4 regions of the Streptomyces sp. NPDC059371 genome follow, and region 1 is predicted to be linked to each of the others. Evidence: riboswitches for the same ligand, from Rfam matches in the RefSeq annotation. Region 1 holds a riboswitch; each other region holds the start of a gene.

Region 1 (4,161 bases):
GGCGGAGCAGACCCAGAGGGCGCCCGCGTCCGGCCCGATCGCCGAGAGTCCCGAGACGAGGCCGCCGCCGCCGCGTCTGGCGTGCAGCGAGTCGTCCTCCCGTACCTCGTAGGTGACCGGGCCGCGGTTGGAGGCGACCAGAATCCTGTGGGCACCGTGCGTTGAAGCCATGCCTCGAAACCTAGCCCCGTCTCGAAACGCTCAAACGCGCCCTTCGGCCGTATGCGATCGGCGGCCGTCGGCGCCGGACTACGCGGCTCTGCGCGTCTGGTACTCGGAGATTTCGCTCATCGGCGGCCTTTCCTCCGTGTCCACGGAGTACGTGCGCGGCCGGAAACCGTCGCGGTCGCGCTCGAACTGGGTGAGGGCGGGGCGGATCAGGTGTCCGCGCGCGAGCCGGAGCTGTGCGGTGCGGTAGATCGCGGCGGCCATGCGGCCGAGTGCCTGGCCGTCCTGGTGGCGGTGCTTGCGGACCCCGACGTCGACCTGGGCGAGGGCGTCCAGTCCCACCAGGTGCAGGGCGTCGACGAGCATGCCCAGTTCGACGCCGTAGCCGACGGGGAAGGGGAGCTGTTCGAGCAGCGAGCGGCGGGCCGCGTACTCGCCGCCAAGCGGCTGGACGAAGCCCGCGAGCTGCGGCCAGTGCATGTTCAGGAGCGGGCGGGCCATCAGCTCGGTGACCCGGCCGCCCTGCCCGCCGCCGCCGGCCAGCGGGCGGTCGTACATGGCCTTGACCAGGTCGACGCCGGGTTCGGTGAGCAGCGGGCCCACGATTCCGGAGACGAAGTCGGACGAGAACTCCTTGAGGTCCGCGTCGATGAAGCAGACGATGTCACCGCTCGTCACGAGCAGCGACCGCCAGAGCACCTCGCCCTTGCCGGGCACGGCCGGGATCCGCGGGAGGATGTCGTCGCGGTGGACGACGCGAGCGCCCGCGGCGGCGGCGACCGCGGCGGTGCGGTCGGTCGAGCCGGAGTCGACGACGACGATCTCGTCGACGAGGGGCACCTGCTGCATCAGGTCGTGGCGGATGATCGCGACGATCTCTCCGACCGTCTCCTCCTCGTTGAGCGCGGGCAGCACGACACTCACCGTCGACCCGGTGACGCGCTTGGCTGCCATGATCCTGTGGAGCGGGCGGTCGGTCGCGGACCAGGAGCGTGTGCTCAGCCAGCTTTCGACTTCTCTCAGCACCGTCTGCGGCTCCTCACTGTCTGATCACACGCTCTCATCGGCGTGCCCGCTGCGGCCAGCGGCAGATCGATTGCCGTCGTCTCGCGGTTCGGACGACTATCTCAACTGTCCTGGCCTTCGGTTACAGTCTTGAACAACGCGCATGACCATCGCATGTCCTGGATCGTCGGCGCGTATCGTGTTCAACAGTTCAACAATCAAATACCGCTCATCCAGAGGGGCAGAGGGATACGGCCCGATGAAGCCCCGGCAACCCTCCAGCCGGTCTCGTACCGATCGATGTCGATCGCGTCGCGAGGCTCCCGGCTTGGGAAGGTGCCAAATCCGTCTCACGGCGAAGTGCGCCGTGAGGAAGATGAGGAGAAAGGGCCTCGCCTCCATGGCTGCGCAGACAGTTGCAAGCACCACGAACTCCACCGACGCGGTAGACCTCGGACCGGCCTCGGCGCTTTCCTGCCGCGAGTGCGGACACCGCGTCCCGCTCGGCCCGGTCTTCGCCTGCGAGGAGTGTTTCGGCCCGCTGGAGATCGCCTACGACTTCTCGGCCTACGACACCGAAGAACTCCGCAAGCGCATCGAAGCGGGACCCGCGAACATCTGGCGTTACGCGCCGCTGCTGCCCGTCCCCGCGGACGTGGCGGACAAGCCGAACATCAATCCCGGCTGGACCAAGCTCGTCCAGGCCGACAACCTCGCCCGCGAGCTCGGCGTCGACGCCGGAAAGCTCTTCGTCAAGGACGACTCCGGCAACCCGACGCACTCCTTCAAGGACCGCGTCGTCGCCCAGGCCATCGAAGCGGCCCGCGCCTTCGGATTCACCACCCTCTCCTGCTCCTCCACCGGCAACCTCGCCGGAGCGGTGGGAGCCGCGGCGGCCCGCGCCGGCTTCCGTTCCTGCGTGTTCATCCCGCACGACCTGGAGCAGGGCAAGGTCGTCATGGCCGCGGTCTACGGCGGCGAGCTCGTCGGCATCGAGGGCAACTACGACGACGTGAACCGTTTCTGCTCCGAGCTGATCGGCGACCCGGCCGGCGAGGGCTGGGGCTTCGTCAACGTCAACCTGCGGCCCTACTACGCCGAGGGCTCCAAGACCCTGGCGTACGAGATCTGCGAGCAGCTCGGCTGGAGGCTTCCCGACCAGCTCGTCGTGCCGATCGCCTCCGGCTCCCAGCTCACGAAGATCGACAAGGGGCTCCAAGAGCTGATCAAGCTCGGCCTCGTCGAGGACAAGCCGTACAAGATCTTCGGGGCCCAGGCGGAGGGCTGCTCCCCGGTGTCCGTCGCCTACAAGGCCGGCCACGACGTCGTACGGCCGCAGAAGCCGGACACCATCGCCAAGTCGCTCGCCATCGGCAACCCGGCGGACGGCCCGTACGTGCTCGACATCGCCCGGCGCACCGGCGGCGCGGTGGAGGACGTGAACGACGAGCAGATCGTCGACGCGATCAAGCTGCTCGCGCGCACCGAGGGCATCTTCGCGGAGACGGCGGGCGGTGTGACCGTCGGTGTCACCCGCAAGCTGATCGAGAACGGTCTCCTGGACCCGGCCCTCACCACGGTCGTGCTGAACACCGGCGACGGCCTCAAGACTCTGGACGCGGTGGCCTCCGACACCGGACTGACCGCGACCATCCGCCCGAACCTCGACTCCTTCCGAGAGGCTGGCCTCGCATCATGAGCGTCAACGTCCGCATCCCCACCATCCTGCGCACCTACACCGGTGGTGCCGCCGAGGTGACGGCCGAGGGCGCGACCCTCGCCGAGGTCATCAGCGACCTGGAGAAGAAGCACACGGGCATCGCCGCGCGCGTCCTGGACGACCAGGGCAAGCTGCGCCGCTTCGTCAACGTGTACGTCAACGACGACGACGTGCGCTTCGAGCAGGGCCTGGAGACGGCGACTCCGGACGGCGTGGGCGTCTCGATCATTCCGGCCGTCGCCGGAGGCTGATCGTTACCCTCGGTAATGCCGAACACATTGCGTTCACAGAATTGCCCCTTCCGTGAGACAAGCGGAGGGGGCAATTCTGTAGGGTTGAACGCGCTAGAGTTGGGGAAGTCGCTCCAATTTTGATGTTGGTTTCATGCCGGGCGCATATGAGTGACCGTTCGGCGGGCGACAAGAAGTAGCCAAAGTGGCTCACCTTTTTGGGCACTTTATGGCATTTACGGGGCCCGACTTGCCCTGAATCCTTGCGCATTCTCCGCATATCATTGATCGGCCATGCCCAGAATTCTCGTCCGATTGACCTGTTGCAGAGGGCAGTTGGACAGATACATTCAGCCGCGGTCGACGCGTTCCGGCGCACACCCCCAACCGTTGGGGGGTGAGGTCTGACCCGGATCCGCGAAGTGTGGATCTGTGCAAGGGCCAGTAATAGGGGAGTTAGGCATGGCTCAGGGCACCGTCAAGTGGTTCAACGCGGAGAAGGGGTACGGCTTCATCGCGGTCGACGGTGGTGCGGACGTCTTCGTGCACTACAGCGCGATTCAGATGGACGGCTACCGCACCCTTGAAGAGGGTCAGCGAGTGGAGTTCGAGATCTCGCAGGGCCAGAAGGGTCCGCAGGCGGACATGGTCAAACTCGCCGTCTGATCGGGCGCGAACGACCACCGACTCACTCACGCACGAGGGGCCCGCATCCCACCAGGGATGCGGGCCCCTCGTGCGTCCCCGGTCGGCCTCCCCGCCCCGCGTACGCCCGCGCGCCCTCGGCGTGGACCCGTGCGGGGACTGGGCCAGGGGGCTGTTTTCGTGAGAGGCGCTTGCACTCGCAGGGGTCGAGTGCTAATCATTGGCGTTAGCACTCTCCCAGTGAGAGTGACAGAACTTGGATCGGGCCGGCGAGGCCCGCGGGCCTGTGGGGCAAGGAACCACAAGGCTTGCAGGCCGTCCGTCGCGGGCGCGGGCGCGATCCGGAGCAATCCACCCCGTCCGGGAGGACCACTTCACATGGCCAAGATCATC
Region 2 (4,161 bases), on a different contig from region 1:
CCAGCTCGTACGACAGCGTCCACAGGACGAGGACGACGCTCGGCGTCCCCAGCAGTTCCTGCAGCAGGGTGGTGTGCGCGACGGCGACCGTGAAGGGATTCCGCCCCTCGAAGCGCGTGCCGAGATGCGCGACGCCGACCAGGTTCAGCGCCAGGGCCGAGCCCACCACCACGGCCCACAGCGGGTAGATCCGGTGGGCCCGCCCGATCCAGAAGCTCCTGACGCAGCCCCGCCGCTCGAGTGAGGCCGGAATGACGTAACCGCTCACCAGGAAGAACAGCATGACGCCGTACCGGCCGATGTCGATCTGGGGCATCACCTGCTCCCGGAACTCCGCCATGAAGGAGTACGAGGAATGGTCGACCGCCACGAGCAGCGCGGCGATCCCCCGCAGTGCGTCCAGCCGGCCCAGCCGCGGGGACCCGGCGGATCCACCGGACGCGGGTGGACGTGACACCGGTGAAGGCCGCTGCGGATGCGGCCGGACAACAGGAGGTGCGGGTTTCATGGAGACGCCTGCCTGGACCGGGTCCTTTGAGGCACGCCCTGATGAGGCGGCTTTCGCCAGGATTGCTCACTTTCGCCCGGATTGCCTACGTGCGGGTCGGCGTCTCACGGCCCGCCGACCTGTTCTTGGGCGGGGGTGCGGTAAGCGTTACAAGGGCTGGGGGCGATGCCGGTGACGGCCGGTTCGGGTGCGGTCGTGGAACGGGCTGGTGCACCCTGCGGTCAGGGGGTGCGGTGAACGCCGTGGGACCGGGCGTGAACGGGGGCGGAGCGGTGGACCCGCTCGGCGCAAGCTCCGCGCGCCGGGCATGCGTCGTTTCCGGGGATGGGACAGAGTGATGGCATGGGCCACCTGTGGATGACGTGGTCGCTCGAGGGCGTCGGATCGGCCGGCCAGAACGTCCCCGACGTGGAAGCGGCCTGCCGCTCTCTGGTCGGCTCCGTGGAGCGGTCCCGGCGTGTCTTCGAGACGACCGAGCCGTGGGAGGAACTCCGCGAGTCGGCGCTGGTGCTCCAGGAGCGGATTCTGGGTCCGGGGCGCGAGGTCCTGGAGCAGGGCCGGCGGTGGACCTCCACAGTGAACGGTGTCAGCATCCTGCTGGTTCCGCGCGAGTGACCGGGCCGGGCGAGTGACCGGTCCGCGCGGGTGAGCCGGTCCGCGCGAGGCACAGGTCCGTGCGGGTGACCAGTCCGAACGAGGCAGGCACCGGTCCGTGCGGGTGACCGGTCCGCGCGGGTGACGGTCCGGGCGCCGGGCCGGTGGCCGCGGTACGGCGCTTGCCGTTCGCGCGAGGAACCACCCACCTGCCCGGCACGCACGCTTCCGCCGGAAGCGTCAGACCTCCGTCGCGAGCGGCACCACGTCGTGCGCGTGCCGGAAGGCCGGGTGATCACCGAGGCGGCGTACGTATTCCAGGAGCCGGGGGCGCGAACCGAGGGCGCGGGACCGGCCGAGACCGGTGAGCGCCGTCCATGCGTCCACGTCCGCCGCCGTGAGGGAGTCGCCCAACACGTAGGTGCGCCCTGCGAGTTGGCAGTCCAGCAGATCCAGGGCCGCCGCGAGTTCCGAAGGCGCGGCGGACGGGGTGACATCGCGGTCCAGCAGATCGCGGAGGGCTTCGATGTCGGCGGTCAGGGACGGAGGACGGAGCGTCGAAGGGCACGTCGTGGTGTGACCGGAGAGCAGCCCGGCGAGATCGCGGAGGATGGCGGGCGGGTGGTTGCTGACGATGCGTCCGCTCCACCGGTCGCACAGGGCGGGCGCCGTGAGCGGCCCGTCGAAGTGATGCTCGGTGGCCTCGTAGGCGCGGCGCAGTGAGGCGAAGGCGTCGGGTGTCCGCGCGGGGTCCGCCAGGAGTGTGGTGGCGACCGAGTCCCGCAGTCCGAGCAGTCCGAGCGTGATGGCGATACGCAGCGAGAACGGACAACTCCGCGACAGATACAGCTCGTAGCGGTGCGGAGCCGGGTAGAAGCCGCCGGCGAGTCCGACGCCGATGCGGCTGTCGACGCGGTGGGGGAGTGCGGACGAGGTCGTCGTCGGCTTGAGCCGAAGGGCCGAGGGGAGCGAAAACTGGTCACAGGGGCGTGAGTTGGCAGTGCTGGACGTGCGCGAAGCTGTCTCGGGCATGACTCTCCCTGGGGGAAGACGGAAGCCACCGCCGCTTTGTGGGCACCGGCGGCCGGGATGCGGATTGACTGCGCTCGTCGCGCCGGTCCGGATCGAACGGACCGGCCGCGGATCAGTAAGCGCTGGAGACGCGCAGGAGGTCGATGTGCAGGCGCCTCGTCAAACCGCTCTTGGGCAATTCCCACCGGTCCTGGCTCAGGGCTCGCGAGACGCGAGACCACGCTTGCCCCGCCGCGCCGGCGGGACCCGGTCGTCACCCGGGGCACCCCGTCGCGGTGGAAGGGTTGCCTGTCAGCGGGCCGGGGCCGATGACCACTGGAGCGGGGTGTACCCGTACCGTGGCGCTGACAATCGTGACCGTCCATGCCAGTCTCGATGCACCAAGTTGCGCCGTCAAGAAGGCCGTAAGCGCGGTCTCACCTGGTGGTCACCCGCATTGACATTGTTTTCCGGACAGGCCTAACCTGCGGCGCATTACAGGATGCCTTTCGGCCGGAGAAGAAATGGTGACGGCGATGCACGGAGCTGACGGGACGGCCGCATGGCGGCGCCTCGGCCGCAATGTGCTCTGCGCCGACCGCGCCGTGGACCTGCTGCGTGTCAACAGCGCCCTGTGTACGGGCAGCTGTCGCTCCCTCAGCCAAGGCTGACAGCCTCTCCGAGTCCTCGACGACCATGAACGCGCGGCTCCTCCGAGTCATCGGCGTTCACGTCGCCGGCGATCACGAACTGACGGCTCGTCCGAATCCTTCGCGATCACGAACCGACGGTTCCTCGGAGCCTGCGGCGATCACGAGCTGAGGGTTCCGCCAGGTCTTCGACGACCACGCGACGACCTCGCGCCGACCGGTTCCACCGAGCCCTCGGCGACCACCGCTGTCGCGAAACGCCCTTTCCCCGTCGAGCCCTCGTCCCACAGGGGCCCGCGCATCGCCGTGTACCGAGCCGTCCCGCTCGGCGGTGCGCCGCCGCTCCGTGATCCGGGGTGTCCGAATCCGCTGGAGTTCTCCATGAGTCAACCTCCCGGCGCCGCTGTGTCCTTCGGAGCAGCACCGCCCGCCGAGGCGATCCCTTGCAACGATGTCCCCGCCGCGTCAGAACGTCCGGCGGCCCAGCGGGTCCTTCCGCTCCGGCGGCCCGGACGCTGGATCGTCACGGCCGTCGTGCTCGTGCTCGTCGCCCAGATCGCCCACGGACTGGTGACCAACCCCTTCTACCAGTGGGATCGCTTCCAGTACTGGTTCCTGCGCCCGACCATTCTCGACGGCCTGCTCATCACCCTCGAAGTCGCCTTCTACAGTGCGCTCCTGGGGTTGCTCGGCGGCATCCTGCTGGCCCTGGCGAGGCTCTCCCGGAGCCCGGTGCTGCGGGCGGTGAGCTGGGTCTACACCTGGCTGTTCCGGTCGGTGCCGCTGATCGTGGTCCTGCTCTTCCTCTACAACTTCAGCGCGCTGTACCAGACGTTGAGCGTCGGAGTGCCGTTCGGGCCGGCCTTCTTCACCTTCGACGAGTCCCGACTGGCGACCGACATGGCCGTCGCCGTCATCGGACTGAGCCTGAACGAGGCGGCCTACGCCTCCGAAGTCGTGCGCGGCGGCATCCTCTCCGTCGACCAGGGCCAGCACGAGGCGGCCTCCGCCCTAGGTCTGCCGAGGCGCTACCAGTTCGCGAAGATCGTCTTTCCGCAGGCGCTGCGTTCCATCACCCCCAACTACGTGAACCAGTTGATCGGCCTGATCAAGGGCACCTCGCTGGTCTTCTACGTGTCGCTGCTGGATCTCTTCGGCTCCGTGCAGAGCATGGGCAGCACCTACCCCGGCGACATCGTGCCGCTGCTCCTCGTCGCCACCGCCTGGTACCTGATCCTCACCAGCGTCGTGTCCGTCGTCCAGTTCTACGTCGAGCGGCACTACTCGCGGGGCGCCCTGCGCACGCTGCCGCCGACTCCGTTGCAGAAGGCGCGGAACGGTCTGCGCGACGTGCGGGCCCGGTTCCGGAGGGAGACGGCGATATGAGCGGCGAGACGA
Region 3 (4,161 bases), on a different contig from region 1:
CCGGGACCGGGACAAGGTGCTGCACGGCCGCGAGTCGGGCATCATCAAGCGCCTGCCGCACGGTGAGTTCATCGAGGTCCACGAGCCGCTCAGCCAGGACGCGCTGCACACGCTCACCGCGCACGACCAGTACAAGCCGGCCGAGATCGGCCCGACGGTCGACGAGAACGGTGTCGAGCGCAAGGTCTCGGGCACGCAGAAGCTGCGCGCCAAGATGAGCCAGGGCTTCTACGGGGAGGAAGGCCAGATCCCCAAGCCCACCGTCGAGGAGTACAAGGAGATCGCGAGCGGCCACGGCCACCACTGATCCCCGGCTGATCGCCACGGCTTGAGCCCCGTCCATGACACGGACGGGGCTCTTTGCCGTCCCCCGGGCTGGATAGGGTGGACTCACCCGGTGGTGCGGGGCGATCCACCCCGCGTCACCCACGACCCGTGTCACCCGCGACCGCGTGACCCACGAACCCAGGAGCGACCATGAGCGCTGTGAACCCCGCTGGAGGCGACACCGCGGCGGGCCGTTCCTGGCCCGCGGTACTGAACGGACTGCTCGAAGGCCGCGACCAGAGCGCGGACGACACGGCCTGGGCCATGGACCGCATCATGCGCGGCGAGGCGACCGACGCGCAGATCGCCGGGTTCGTGGTGGCCCTGCGGGCCAAGGGCGAGACCGTCCAGGAGATCGCCGGACTCGTCCGGGCGATGTACGAGCACGCCAATGTGATCGAGGTGCCCGGACACACCGTCGACATCGTCGGAACGGGCGGCGACGGCGCGAAGACCGTCAACATCTCCACGATGTCCTCGATCGTGGTGGCCGGCACCGGCGCCAAGGTCGTCAAGCACGGCAACCGGGCGGCGTCCTCCGCGTCCGGGGCGTCGGACGTCCTGGAGAAGCTCGGCGTCAATCTCCAACTGCCGGTGAGCCGGGTCGCCCAGGTGGCCGAGGAGGCCGGGATCACCTTCTGCTTCGCGGTCAAGTTCCACCCGGCGCTGCGTCATGTGGCGGCGGCCCGCGGCCAGTTGGGCATCCGGACCACCTTCAACGTGCTCGGACCGCTGACCAACCCGGCGCGGGTGAAGGCCCAGGCGGTCGGCGTCGCCGATGCCCGGATGGCGCCGATCGTGGCGGGCGTGTTCGCCGAGCGCGGCAACTCCTCGCTCGTCTTCCGCGGCGACGACGGCCTCGACGAGCTGACCACCACCGGCGGTTCCCACGTCTGGGTCGTCCGCGACGGCAAGGTCACCGAGGAGCGCTTCGACCCCCGCGACGTAGGGCTCGACATCGTCCCGGTGGAGGCCCTGCGGGGCGCCGACGCCTCGTACAACGCGGAGGTCGCCCGGCGCCTCCTGGACGGCGAGAAGGGGCCCGTACGGGACGCGGTCCTGCTGAACTCGGCGGCCGCCCTGGTGGCCCTGTCGCCGGCCGGCGCGCCGCTCGCCGACCAACTCCGCGCCGGAATGGAGAAGGCCGCCGAGGCGATCGACTCCGGCGCCGCCAAGCGCACCCTGGAGCGCTGGGTGGCCGCCAGCAACGCCTGAGCCACCCGGGATCCCGCGCGAGACGCAGTCCGGATCGTGGACTGCGTCTTGCGCGGGGAAGATCCTCTGGCAAGATGCTGTACCAGGTCATGAGTGACAGCCATCAGGCCCCGGCCGGCTGTCCGGCAACCCTCCGTCCGTGGCGGGGTGCCCCGGGTGAAGACCAGGTCGTAGGCAGCGAGGCCTACGGCAAGCGCGGACCCCTCCCGCTCTCCGGGCGGACAACCAGGGGTCCTGGTCGTTCGAGGGAGCCTTCTGTGAGCAAGCGAATGCGTTAGGGCGCCGAGCCCCGCCTCCGCACGCCCTTTTCACCCTTTTCCCGCGCTGAGCGCCGTCTTCCGGCGGCCGGCTCGCGCGGTGATTCCGCCTGCCTCTCACAGGAGCTCGCCATGTCTGTTTCCACCGTTGCCGCCGACCAGACCGTTTGTGCCCCCTTGCCCGTTCTCGGCCGGGATGTCACCGTCCCGCTCGTCACCGGCGGCGAGGTGACCTACGCGGCTCTCGACTACGCCGCCAGCGCGCCCGCCCTCCAGCGGGTGTGGGACGACGTGGCCGCGTACGCGCCGTACTACGGCAGCGTCCACCGGGGCGCCGGATACCTCTCGCAGCTCTCCACCGACCTCTTCGAGAACGCCCGCAGGACCGTCGCGGAGTTCCTCGACTGCCGCGCCGCCGACCAGGTGGTCTTCACCCGCTCCACCACCGACTCGCTCAACCTGCTCGCCGCGGCCCTCCCGGCCGGCTGCCAGGTCTTCGTCTTCGAGACCGAGCACCACGCCTCGCTGCTGCCCTGGCGCGACGCCCGGGTGACCTACCTGAACGCCCCGCGCACCCCCGCCGAGGCCGTCGAGACCCTGGAGCGCGCCCTCGCCGCCCGTGACCCTCACGGACCGGCCCTGGTCTGCGTCACCGGAGCCTCGAACGTCACCGGTGAGCTGTGGCCGGTGCGGGAGCTGGCCACGGCCGCGCACGCCCACGGCGCCCGCATCGTCCTCGACGCGGCGCAGCTCGCCCCGCACCACCCGGTGTCGCTCCAGGACCTCGACGTCGACTGGGTCGCCTTCTCCGGGCACAAGCTGTACGCGCCCTTCGGCTCCGGTGTCCTCGCGGGCCGCTCCGACTGGCTGCGCGAGGCCGACCCCTACCTCGCGGGCGGCGGGGCCAGCCGCAAGGTCACCCGGCGCGCGGACGGCGGCGTGGACGTGGAGTGGCACGACAGCGCCGCCCGCCACGAGGCCGGCTCGCCGAACGTCATCGGCGCCTACTCGATCGCGTCGGCCTGCAAGGCGCTCACCGACGAGGGCTTCGACAACCTGCTCGCCCGCGAGCAGCACCTGATCCGCACCGTCCGCGAGGGACTCGCCGAGGTCCCCGAGGTCCGCGTCCTCTCCCTCTTCGGTGACGACGCCCCGCGGGTCGGCGTCATCTCCTTCGTCGTCGAGGGCTGGAACAGCTCGCACTTCGCGGCCGCGCTCTCCGCCGAGTACGGCATCGGGGTACGCGACGGCCTCTTCTGCGCCCACCCGCTCGTCCGCACACTGCTCGGCAGCGACCCGGAGACCGCGGGGGAGTGCGGAGCCCCCGAGGCGGCCCCCGGCGAGAAGTCCCTCAACGCCATCCGCGTCAGCTTCGGGGCCGGCACCCCCGACGAGCACGTCGAGCGGTTCGTCCGCGCGGTGCGCGAACTCGTCAGGGACGGCGCGCGCTGGCAGTACCGCACCGAGGACGGCCGCTGCGTCCCGGCCGTCTGACGCCCGAGGCAGCTCCGCCCGGAGGCGGCGCCGCGTCGGTCAGGAGTCGAGACCGATCGCGAACGCCGCCTCCAGGTCGTGCTGGGAGTACGTACGGAACGCCACGTGCGTGTCCGTCGCCTCGACACCCGGGATCTTGCTGATCTTGCCGGGGATCACGTCCGCCAGGTCGTCGTGGGCCTGGACCCGGACCATGGCGATCAGGTCGTAGGTGCCGGTGACGGAGAAGACCTCGCTGACGCTCTCCAGCGACGCGATCGACTCGGCGATCTCGGGGATGCGGTCCACGCTGGTCTTGATGAGGACGATCGCGGTGATCACGGCTGGTTCTCTCCCTAGGGGCCGCTGCTGGGGATCTCACCCTACTCGCGGTCCACGGGACCCGGCCGCTCCACCGGGGGCCCCGGCAGGACCCCCCGGACGGGCACGACGGCCCGGCGGCGCCGGAAGCGCGCCCACGCGTAGACGAAACCCAGCGAGAAGCCCACGAGGTGTGCCAGGTAGGCGACCCCGGGACCCGAGCTGCTGCGCTCCGCCGCCAGCCACTGCAGGGTGAACCAGAACGGCAGGACCACCCAGGCCGGGAACCGCAGCGGCAGGAAGAAGAGGAACGGGAAGAGACTGGTCACCCGGGCCTTGGGGAAAAGATAGAGGAACGCGCCGAGCACCGCGGAGATCGCCCCGGAGGCCCCGACCAGGGACTGCTGCGCGGTCGCGTTGGCGGCGGCGTACCCGAGCAGGGCCAGATACCCGCAGCCCAGGTAGAAGAGGGCGAACTCCAGATGGCCCATGCGCTCCTCGGTCATGAGCCCGAAGACGTAGAAGAAGAGCATGTTGCCCAGGAGATGAAGCCAGCTTCCGTGGATGA
Region 4 (4,161 bases), on a different contig from region 1:
ACTCCATGTGGGCACCTCCGCGATCCCCGTCTTCGGCCGCCACCCGCTGCTGGTCTCCAGTCAGGCGCAGACCGCCCAGGCCGCGACCCACGGCCGCTACCACCTCGGCCTGGCCCTGGGCACGAAACTGCTGACGGAGACCGGCTTCGGCCTGCCCTTCGAGCGTCCCATCGCCCGTCTGCGCGAATTCCTCACCGTGCTGCGCCAGTTGACCGAGACCGGCACAGCCGACTTCCGCGGTGAGCTGCTCAGCGCCACGACTCCGCTGTCCGCACGTGTACCGGGCGCCGAGTCGGGTGTTCCGCTGCTGGTCGCCGCGATGGGGCCGCAGGCGCTCCGGGTCAGCGGTGAGCTCGCGGACGGGATCCTGCCCTACCTCGCGGGACCGCGCGCCCTCGCGGAGCACATCGTGCCCGCCGTCACGGCCTCGGCGGAGGCCGCCGGACGGCCCGCGCCCCGGATCGTGGCGCTGGTGCCCGGCGTGGTCACGGGCGATGTGGACGCGGTGCGGGCGAAAGCCACCGAGAGCCTCTCGTTCTACGAGCAGATCCCGTCCTACGCCCGGGTCATCGAACTGTCCGGCGGCCGCAGAGCCGCGGATCTGGCCGTGATCGGCGACGAGAAGACGCTCGAGGCCGAGGTACGGCGCTACCGCGACGCGGGCGCCACCGAGGTCGTGTTCTCGGCCACCGAGATCGCGGGAGCGGCGGACCGGCGCCGTACGTGGGCGCTCCTCGGCGAACTCGCCGCCTGATGCGAACTCGGCGCCCGAGCCCGTCGGCCCACCGGCGTACCCACCCCGCCGACCCGCCACGAGCCGAGCCCCAACGGCCGACCCACCGATTCACCGACCGCTCCGAAGAATCCCCGCATCGCCGCACGAGGACGAACCTCACGCGGTCTGTACCGAAGGAGAGCTCATGACCAGCGAGGCGACCAGCACGGACCTCCACGCCTTCACCGAGCAGTGGCTGGACTGGTACCGCGGACAGGAAGCCCGGCTCGCCGCCCCGCACGGGTTCCTGGCGATCACCGGTCTGCACTGGCTCGACGACCGGCCGCAGCGCTTCCCCGACGCGCCCGGCGCATGGCACACCGGACCCGACGGGGTCGTGGTGACCCTCGACGACGGTGACGAACTGGTCGTCGGCGGGACTCCGGTGCGCGGTGAGCACCGTTTCGGCGTGCTGCCCGAACGCGGTGGCGTCGACGCGATCTGGAAGGACGCCGTCATCGAGGTCGCCAAGCGGGGCGGTCACGACATCGTGCGCCCCCGGCACCCGGACGCCCCGCTGCTCAAGGCCTTCACCGGGACGCCTGCCTACGCCCCCGACCCGCACTGGGCCGTGACGGGCCGTTACGTCCCCTTCGACGAGCCGCGTCCCACCACCGTGGGCGCCGCGGTCGAGGGCTTGGAGCACGTGTACGACGCTCCGGGCAGGATCGAGTTCGAGCTGGACGGACGTCCTCTGTCGCTGACGGCGTTCCCCGGACATGTCCCGGGCGGGCTGTCGGTTCTCTTCACCGACGCGACCTCCGGGGTCACCACCTACGCCGCCAACCGGAGCCTGTCCGTCGGGGCTCCCGGCTCCGACGGTACGGTCGTCCTCGACTTCAACCGTGCCACGAACCTGCCGTGCGCCTACACGGACCTGGCCACCTGCCCGCTGCCTCCGGCGGAGAACCGGCTGCCGGTGTCGATCGAGGCGGGTCAGAAGATCCCGCGGGAACGCGGTGGTGCCTGACCACCCTGCTTCCGCCGACGGGGCGTGCTTCCATCGGGCGTCCCGGCGGCGTGGTCGGCCCGGCTCGCTCCGACGGAGTGCGGTGGCTCGCTCCGCCGGACTCCGGTGGCCCGCTCCGCCGGAGTCCGGTGCCGCCATTGACGTAGGTGAGAACCGCTCCGTACGATCACGAACGGCATTGAGTGTCAGCGTCAAGCCCTGGCTCGCTGACCGGCAACCCTCCCCCGCGGTGGGGTGCTCCAGGTGAAAGCCCGGCGGGGATCAGTGACGATCCCCGCAAGCGCGTGGCCCCGTGACCGGGGCCGGACGTATGGAGGACCCTTATGCGGCACGGTGGTGGCCCCGACGCCTCCTTCGCCGTCGCCGTCGTGTTCTCCAGGCTGGCGCGCCGACGTCACATCGATCTGAAGCGCTCGACGAGCTGCTTCTGTCGGGCCTGACGGCACTTTCCGCAGCGCGCGCCGACAGGCCTCCCCGTCGGCGGTCGACGTCCGTGACGCCCACCTGACGCCCACCCGCGTCGGCGTCGAGGAGACGCGCGGACCGTCGACGTCCATGAGGCACGCCGACAGCCGACGTCCGTGACCAGCCGTCGCGGTACGCGTCCTCGCCCGGCTCCCTCTTCCTCCTGATCTCTCCGATCCGCCTTCCGCTTTCCGCCCGGCCCCTGTCCGCAGGCCTTTGCCCGTCACCGGCGTCGCGCCGACGGGCCCGCGCACCCGTGCGCGGTCGTGCCTCGTGCGACGCCCCGTGCCCGGCGACACCAAGAGGAGAACCCTCCGTGAGAGCACGTCCGGACTTCAGATCTCCCCGATGGGCAGCACTCACCGCCCTTCTCACCACCAGCGTGCTGCTGACCGCCTGCGGATCGGGCACCGACGGCTCCGGCACCGGGAGCGGCAAGCCGCGCTCCGGCGGAACCCTGACCTTCGCTGTGGGTTCCGACGCCGGTTGCGTGGATCCCCAGCAGGTCGGCAGCAACGACACGATCTACTCGGTACGCCAGATCGTCGACTCCCTGACGGACCAGGACCCCAAGACCGGCAAGATCGTGCCGTGGCTGGCGAAGAGCTGGGACATCAGTGCCGACGCGACCGCCTTCACCTTCCACCTGCGCTCGGGTGTCACCTTCAGCGACGGGTCCCCGCTGACCGCCCAGGTGGTCAAGGACAATTTCGACGCGGTACCGAGGCTCGGTGTCCTGGGCACCCTGGCCGAGGGCTACCTGAGCGGTGCCAAGAGCACCACAGTGGTGGACCCGCTCACCGTCAAGGTCACCTTCCAGCAGCCCAACGCCCAGTTCCTGCAGGCGACTTCGACGCACTCACTCGGGATCGAGTCGTCCGCGAGCGTGAAGCGGTCCCCGCAGCAGAAGTGCAGTGACGGGGTGGTCGGGTCCGGACCCTTCGTGCTGAAGGGCTACGTGCAGAACCAGTCGGTCACTCTGGCCAAACGCCCCGGCTACGCCTGGGGTTCCTCCCGGTGGAGCAAGAAGGGCGAGGCCTACCTGGACAAGCTGGTGTTCAAGGTGGTGCCGGAAGCGGGCGTACGGGCCGGCAGTCTGCGGTCCGGACAGGTGGACGCGATCGGCAGCGTGGGCCGGGCCGACGAGGCGGCGCTCAAGGGCGGTCAGGTCGCCTTCCAGCGGCGGGCCAACCCCGGCATCACCTTCGGACTCGGCTTCAACAACGCGCGGCCGGTTCTGAAGGACGCCAGAGTCCGCCGGGCCATCCTGTCCGCCATCGACCGGAAGCAGATCGCCGACACCGTCTTCCCCACCGGCACCCGGCCGGCCACCAGCGTCCTCGCGCACACCACACCTGACTACACCAGCCTCGCCTCGGACCTGACCCTCGACACGGCCAAGGCGAAGTCCCTTCTGGACGAAGCCGGTTGGAAGCCGGGCGGCGACGGCACCCGCGTCAAGGACGGCAAGAAGCTGAGCCTGACCATCGACTGGGTTCCCAACGCGGCGACGAACCAGCCCGCGTTGGAGCTGATACAGCAGCAACTGAAGGCTGTGGGAGTCCAGGTGACCCTCAAGCAGCTCCAGCTCCCCCAGCTCACGCCGATCCAGCAGGCGGGCTCGTACGAGGCGATCTGGGGGAACATCACCCGCGCCGACCCCGACATCCTGCGCAGCTCCTTCTCCACGAAGCTGGCCAACTTCTACCGTGTGCCGGCGAGTGACCTGGACACGACCCTGTCCGCTCAGGCCGCGACCACCGACCCGGCCAAGCGCAGCCAACTGGTTTCGCAGGCGCAGCAGTCGATCGTGCGTGACGCCTACAACGTGCCGGTGGTGGAGCTGCAGACCCAGCTGGGTGTGTCCACGAAGGTGCACGGTCTCGCGTTCGACGCCTCCAGCCGGATCCAGTTGCACGACACCTGGATCGGCTGACCCGTGCGCGGCTAT

What was found. A riboswitch is a leader RNA that binds a small molecule or an ion and turns the genes downstream of it on or off. The one in region 1 is predicted to bind S-adenosylmethionine.
Region 2: another riboswitch for S-adenosylmethionine. It lies ahead of ACFXGX_RS30385 (putative leader peptide); the one in region 1 lies ahead of thrC (threonine synthase).
Region 3: another riboswitch for S-adenosylmethionine. It lies ahead of ACFXGX_RS05010 (aminotransferase class V-fold PLP-dependent enzyme); the one in region 1 lies ahead of thrC (threonine synthase).
Region 4: another riboswitch for S-adenosylmethionine. It lies ahead of ACFXGX_RS05470 (ABC transporter substrate-binding protein); the one in region 1 lies ahead of thrC (threonine synthase).

The regions. Positions count from the first base shown of each region.
Region 1 is NZ_JBHYXD010000009.1:36,763-40,923, reverse strand. Features, by position in the region: gene ACFXGX_RS07880 (trehalose-6-phosphate synthase) at 1-171, opposite strand, end outside; gene ACFXGX_RS07875 (glucosyl-3-phosphoglycerate synthase) at 250-1,194, opposite strand; SAM riboswitch class I at 1,400-1,556, shown strand; gene thrC (threonine synthase) at 1,574-2,872, shown strand; gene ACFXGX_RS07865 (MoaD/ThiS family protein) at 2,869-3,144, shown strand; gene ACFXGX_RS07860 (cold-shock protein) at 3,586-3,789, shown strand; gene groL (chaperonin GroEL) at 4,147-4,161, shown strand, end outside.
Region 2 is NZ_JBHYXD010000071.1:2,192-6,352, reverse strand. Features, by position in the region: gene ACFXGX_RS30400 (acyltransferase family protein) at 1-457, opposite strand, end outside; gene ACFXGX_RS30395 (hypothetical protein) at 833-1,123, shown strand; gene ACFXGX_RS30390 (glutathione S-transferase C-terminal domain-containing protein) at 1,343-2,134, opposite strand; gene ACFXGX_RS30385 (putative leader peptide) at 2,247-2,312, opposite strand; SAM riboswitch class IV at 2,349-2,493, opposite strand; gene ACFXGX_RS30380 (amino acid ABC transporter permease) at 3,145-4,149, shown strand.
Region 3 is NZ_JBHYXD010000005.1:113,527-117,687, forward strand. Features, by position in the region: gene ACFXGX_RS05000 (cytochrome bc complex cytochrome b subunit) at 1-307, shown strand, start outside; gene trpD (anthranilate phosphoribosyltransferase) at 478-1,542, shown strand; SAM riboswitch class IV at 1,628-1,744, shown strand; gene ACFXGX_RS05010 (aminotransferase class V-fold PLP-dependent enzyme) at 1,932-3,293, shown strand; gene ACFXGX_RS05015 (Lrp/AsnC family transcriptional regulator) at 3,333-3,614, opposite strand; gene ACFXGX_RS05020 (rhomboid family intramembrane serine protease) at 3,656-4,161, opposite strand, start outside.
Region 4 is NZ_JBHYXD010000006.1:16,236-20,396, forward strand. Features, by position in the region: gene ACFXGX_RS05460 (LLM class F420-dependent oxidoreductase) at 1-754, shown strand, start outside; gene ACFXGX_RS05465 (DUF1684 domain-containing protein) at 921-1,745, shown strand; SAM riboswitch class IV at 1,920-2,034, shown strand; gene ACFXGX_RS05470 (ABC transporter substrate-binding protein) at 2,527-4,146, shown strand; gene ACFXGX_RS05475 (ABC transporter permease) at 4,150-4,161, shown strand, end outside.